DNA from 2 places in the Ruminococcus sp. AM26-12LB genome. Region 2 is predicted to be linked to the other one. Evidence: riboswitches for the same ligand, from Rfam matches in the RefSeq annotation. Region 2 holds a riboswitch; the other holds the start of a gene.
What was found. Region 2 has a riboswitch for thiamine pyrophosphate ahead of thiS (sulfur carrier protein ThiS). Riboswitches for the same ligand answer to the same signal wherever they lie in the genome.

Region 1: linked by a shared signal. The riboswitch ahead of thiW (energy coupling factor transporter S component ThiW) and the one ahead of thiS (sulfur carrier protein ThiS) in region 2 are both predicted to bind thiamine pyrophosphate.

What each region holds. Positions count from the first base shown of each region.
Region 1 covers NZ_QUJX01000009.1:154,108-157,245, reverse strand. The annotation lists gene DW694_RS08630 (alpha-N-arabinofuranosidase) at 1-138, shown strand, start outside; gene DW694_RS08625 (aldo/keto reductase) at 209-1,198, shown strand; TPP riboswitch at 1,521-1,623, shown strand; gene thiW (energy coupling factor transporter S component ThiW) at 1,960-2,514, shown strand; gene DW694_RS08615 (hydroxyethylthiazole kinase) at 2,477-3,138, shown strand, end outside.
Region 2 covers NZ_QUJX01000028.1:335-3,472, reverse strand. The annotation lists gene thiH (2-iminoacetate synthase ThiH) at 1-285, opposite strand, end outside; gene DW694_RS15985 (thiazole synthase) at 557-1,342, opposite strand; gene thiS (sulfur carrier protein ThiS) at 1,506-1,709, opposite strand; TPP riboswitch at 1,959-2,066, opposite strand; gene DW694_RS15975 (Ig-like domain-containing protein) at 2,158-3,138, opposite strand, start outside.

The sequences.
Region 1 (3,138 bases), on a different contig from region 2:
CAGGCAGTCAATACAGAGACGCAGCCCGAGAATGTAGTTCCTGTAAAAGCCAGTGCAGAATGCTCAAAGCTGGACGGCGGAAAACTGGAAGCAGTTTTTGCAAAACACAGCTGGAATATGATCCGTCTTGCGAAATAAGGGCCGGTGAAGTATAGTAAAAGCAGTTACAGAAAATGTAAATCATGCTACATTATGGGAGGTCTTTTTTATGTACACACCTGCAAAGGAACGCTACGAAACTATGGAGTACAACCGCTGCGGTGAAAGCGGCCTGATGCTTCCGAAGGTGTCTCTTGGATTATGGCATAATTTCGGAGATACTTCTGATTATGAAAACATGAAGCAGCTGTGTTTCACAGCTTTTGACAATGGTATCACACAGTTTGACCTTGCCAATAATTACGGACCTGCCTATGGAAGTGCGGAACGGAATTTCGGCAAGATCCTGAAAGAAGAACTGATGCCATACCGTGATGAGCTGATCATCACAACAAAGGCAGGCTATGATATGTGGGAGGGCCCTTATGGAAACTGGGGCAGCCGCAAGTATCTTCTGGCGAGCCTTGACCAGAGCCTGAAGCGCATGGGTCTGGAATATGTGGATATTTTTTACCATCACAGAATGGACCCGGAGACTCCGCTTGAGGAGACTATGGGGGCGCTGGCAACAGCGGTTCAGCAGGGCAAGGCCCTTTATGTGGGACTTTCCAATTATGATGGAAAAACCTTAAGCCAGGCGGCAGCGATCCTGAAGGATCTGAAATGTCCCTTTGTGATCAACCAGAACCGGTATTCCATTTTTGACAGAACTGTGGAAGAAAACGGTCTCAAGAGAACCACCGGCATTTTGAAAAAAGGTCTGATCACCTTTAGCCCTCTTGCTCAGGGACAGCTGACAGACCGTTACCTGAACGGGATCCCGGAGGACAGCCGTATCCGCAAAGATGGAAGGTTCCTTAAGGAAAGTGTGCTGACGCCGGAGCGTCTGGATCAGATCCGGAGACTGAACGATCTGGCAGCCCAGCGTGGAGAGAAGCTGGCTGATATGGCGCTTGGCTGGCTGCTTCAGCATAAGGAAGTTACCAGTGTTCTGATCGGAGCTTCCAAGCCGCAGCAGATCCTTGATAATGTGAAAGCGATCCACTGTGCACCGTTTACAGCTGAGGAGCTGCGTCTGATCGACGAGATCTCAAAATAAGATTTATATACTTCCTGTTTTACTATGAAAAGTAGTGAAGCAGGGAGTTTTTTATGTCAAAATAATTGTTTAACTGAATTAGGAAAGTTTCCGGGTTACTGTTCACTGGTAATATTCCGCGAGGTGTTTTTTGTGAGCGAAGGTCACAGAAAACCCGAGACATACCGCGCGAATTTATGCGATTAGCATAAATTCTGTGCATCGCGAAGCGTGTTGCTGAGAACGGAGTGAACAGTAACGTCTCCGGCGGGAGTGCAAAGAGCAATAAGCAGTGGAGGTTTGACAACGGGATAGGTGTGTGCTATATTGAAAAACAGAAAAGAAAAGAGCCAGCGGGAGCTTGTGTGACAGGCTGAGAGGAAGATAGATCTTCGACCGTACCTGATTTGGGTAATGCCAACGGAGGGATTGTGATCTGAGAGCGTGTCTCCGTGGAGTTTGCCATGGGATGCGCTCTTTTCGGATGCAGGAATGGAACTGGAATGGTCTGACAATGTGGGAATGTGAAAGTGACAGAGACTGCATGTGGAGCTTCTGCGGCGAGCGGGCAGGAAGGGGAGCGCCTTAATGTCTGGCAGGAGAGTGATATTCCGGAGGATTTTTCCGGAAGGATCATGTAAGCGATGGGAATCCGTGTTTTCGGAGTGAGAGGAAGTAAGGGAACTTCGACCGCCAAAATCTAAGGGCAGACTGCAGCAGACGGGAAGCTTTTGCCCGGATCTGACAGGGCTTTGCCTGATATTTCAGGGAGGAAAAACACTATGGAAAAACAAAGGATGCACACGCTTCGTATGGTAATGCTGGCAATGATGGTTGCGATCGGTGTCGTTATTTCACCGATCCTGAGGATTGAGGGAATGTGCCCCACGGCGCATCTTGTCAATATCGTATGCTCGGTTCTGATGGGACCGTGGTATTCCCTTCTCTGTGCGACCATGATCGGCGTGATCCGTATGATGTTCATGGGAATCCCGCCACTTGCACTGACCGGTGCAGTATTTGGCGCATTCCTTTCAGGTGTGTTCTACAGACTTTCCAAAGGCAAGATCATCTGCGCGGTGATCGGTGAGATCTTTGGAACGGGTATCATCGGGTCCATGGTTTCTTATCCGGTGATGGCATTCCTGATGGGAAGAGGCGGACTGACAGCATTTTATTATACGCCGATGTTCCTTGCAGCAACCACAATGGGAGGATGTGTTGCCTATATTTTCCTGAAGGCTCTGAGTAAAGCAGGTCTTCTGGTGAAATTCCAGGCAGCTTTGGGTTCAAAAACATATGAGACAAAGAATTTTACAACTGCGAAAGCGAATTAAAGAAGAAAAGCCGCTGATCCATTGCATCACCAATCCGATCTCAATCCATGACTGTGCCAACGTGGTCCTTGCAGTAGGTGCAAGGCCGATCATGGCGGAGCATCCGGCAGAGGTGACAGGTATTACGGCATCGGCTGGTGCGCTGATGCTGAATCTCGGGAATATTACCGATGCCAGGATCGAGTCAATGAAGCGTTCTATGAGAACAGCGATGGAAAATAAGATCCCGGTTCTTCTGGATCTGGTAGGGGTTGCCTGCAGTGATCTCAGGCTGGATCTGGCGAGGGAGCTTTTAAGGATCGGTCATCCGGCAGTGCTGAAGGGAAATATGTCAGAGCTTCTGGCTGTTTCCGGGCTGCCGTCTCATGCGATCGGAATCGATGCGGGTGTCGAGGATGCTCTGACTGAGGAAAATATCGATGGAGTCAGTGAAGTGCTTAAGGCTTTTTCCAGAAATAATCAGGCAATCGTGCTGGCTACCGGGAAACAGGATTTTGTTACGGATGGTGAACGGGTTGTTCTGGTACAAAATGGCAGTGCGGCGCTGTCCGGGATCACAGGAACCGGCTGTATGGTCGGTGCACTGACTGCGGCGTTTTTGCCGGGGTGCGAAGATAATATTGC
Region 2 (3,138 bases):
GATCGGTGTAAACATGCAGATACTGTTTCCAAAATGTTTCCTTGTTTCGATCCGTGCAGCCTGTGCGATTTCTTCCAGAAGAGGCAGCGCTGCCGGTGAAAGCAGTGCTTTAAAATCCTCCGGTGTACGGTTGTCATGAACAAGCGCTCTCCGTACATCCGCTTCTGTGTACTTATCATAATCATATGCGTTCATTGCGGAAATAACCTGATCCATTACATCAGATTCTTCCAGCTGTTCCATATCCGGAAGGTACTTCATGTGATCGATACGGTTCTTTTTCATATCTTCCAGAATTTCTTCATTTACAATACTTTCATTAAAATGGCCGTCCTGCTGACTGGCCTGTACTGTTTCTGCCATTGTTGTTGTGTCGCTCCTCTCGTACTTTTATTATTTTCAAATTTGTAATATTTCAGTATCTGTTTTTAGCCATTCGTTTTCTTTTCTGCTCTGGTTGATCTGCATCAAGTGAATATTCGCAATCCGCTTTCGCTACACAGATTTCCCCTTAATAACCGTATATTTCCGAGTCTTTCAATATACTGTCATTATTTTACTCATGCAAAAATCCGGTCAGCGGTGAGGATGCACTTGCACCTCTCTCCAGAGTTCTTCCCATACCGGAAAGATATGCACTTCTTCCTGCCTCAATAGCTTTCTTAAAGGCTTCCGCCATAACACGGACGTCTCCTGCAGTTGCAATGGCTGTATTTGCCATAACTGCTGCAGCACCCATTTCCATAGCCTCACATGCCTGTGACGGGCGGCCGATTCCTGCGTCCACGATGATCGGAAGGTCGATCTCGTCGATAAGGATCTGGATGAATTCTTTTGTACAGATTCCTTTGTTGGAACCGATTGGAGAGCCAAGTGGCATTACACAGGCAGCTCCTGCATTCACCAGATCTCTGGCTGCATTCAGATCCGGATACATGTATGGCATAACTACAAAGCCCTCTTTTGCAAGGATCTCTGTTGCCTTGATGGTCTCGTAATTATCCGGAAGAAGATATTTGGAGTCATGGATAACTTCGATCTTTACAAAATCTCCGCATCCAAGCTCGCGGGAAAGTCTTGCGATACGAACTGCCTCTTCTGCATTTCTGGCGCCGGACGTATTCGGAAGAAGCGTAACATTCTTCGGAATATAGTCCAGAATGTTCGCAAGTCCACCCTCATTTGCACGGCGCAGGGCAAGTGTTACGATCTGAGTTCCTGCTTTTTCAATACATGCTTTTACAAGCTCCAGGGAAAATTTTCCGGAACCAAGGATAAAACGGGAAGTAAACTCATGGCCTCCCAGGATCAGTTTGTCTTCATTTGTGTTTGCTGTTGTCATTTTTTATGTCCACCTTTCTTTATGTCTGTTTGCAGAAAATATTTCCACCGATTTATAACCAGCGCCTTCTTCTGCCAGATCATTCTTCATCTGCATTTTTTCAGTAACTTATCTGTCAGTTACTGCCGTGGTATATCTACCTAATTTTATCTCTATAGCGACATCAGCAGCTTCCGCCGCCCATAAACTGCAGAATCTCCACAACATCGCCATCTTTCAGTACTGTTGTATCGTAAGTATCTCTCTTAATGATTTCTTCATTCAGCTCTACTACAACCTGCACCGGAACATAGTTACATGCTTCTAGATATTCTGTTACTGTCACCGGCTTTTCCAATGTTCTGCTTTCACCATTTACTGTGATCATGATCTCTCCTTTCCGGAAACTTCAAAAGCTATTCGTCAATAAAAAAAGAGTTCACAAAGAAATACACCCGCGGTGGTGCACCCCTTCATGAACTCAGTTCACTCTCAAATTTCCCAATATTCAATTGTCGATACCGGGGTTAAAAGCGTTCGCTCTTGATCCCTTCCCTGTAAATCCTGATCTTACGTATTCAATCGGATAAAAACATCCGCATCCAATAAAAAAGGAGATACACCAAAGTATCTCCCGTAAATTCATCTTATACGTTCCTACGTTGGCATTATCCAAATCAGGTATAAGGGTCGAAGTTGAAGACTTCCTCTCAGCCTGCCATCACAAGCTCCCCTGTTATTTACATGGTTTAGTATAATTCCGATTCTGCTTCATGTCAAGAACAATAAATTTTGGTTTTATTTGCCGGTTTTATTTGCAGAGTGAACAGTAACTTTTATTTATAAGCAGTGAATCCCAGATCTTTCATTGTCAGATTTAAATTCTTTTTCAGATAATCATTTGCTACTTTCATTGTCGCTTTCATCATAATATTGGAAGAATCCTGCAGATCTGTCATCGCTTTTTTTCCGTTTGTATACAAGAAAGTCAGATTCTGACCCTTATAAGCAGATGCTTTTGTAGAAGAAGTCACCAGCAGAAAGACTTCATTTGTAGACAGGGCGGACTTCACACTGACCGTATCAGATTTCACACAGTTTCCGATAATATCCAGTCCGGCAAGGATTCCATCTGAAGGCATAGAGAGCAACATCCCAATATCTATCTTATCTTCTTTCTTCAGATAACCGATCATCAGAGTACTTTCTTTATCTACTTTGACATTTATAAACTGATTTCCGTCTTCAGTATATTTACCTTTCTGACTGATGTATTTTTTCAGTTTGCTATAATTCTGCGTCAATCTGGTATTAGCCGAGGTCGGATTCTTTACAGTAACCTTGCAGGTGAATTTTCTGCCGCCAAGAGTCGCTGTGATAACCGCTGTTCCTGTTTTTACCGCGGTGATCTTTCCGGCAGAAGTTATCTTGACAACATTTGTGTTGCTGCTCTTCCATGACGGTTTCAGACTGGTGCCTTTGATCTTCAGTGTATAAGTTTTTTTCGGTGCCAGTGTCAGGCTGGTCTTATTCAGGGTGAGATAATTCAGACCTGCGATTGCTGTCAGTCCTTTTTTATTATAGCTACTCCAGATCGTATTTTTTCCGGATTTCCGGTAAGCTCTCACTGTGTAAGTATAGCTTACTCCGGTACTTACTTTTGTATCGGTAAACGTAACATTTTTGCTTCCTGTGATGTTTTTTACTGTTTTCCATCCGCTGTTTCCGGTCTTGCGGTATACCCGGTATCCGGCAACTCCTTTTACCTGTTTCCAGCTGAAAATAATCTTATTCCTGCCGGAGATCTTAATAGAAGA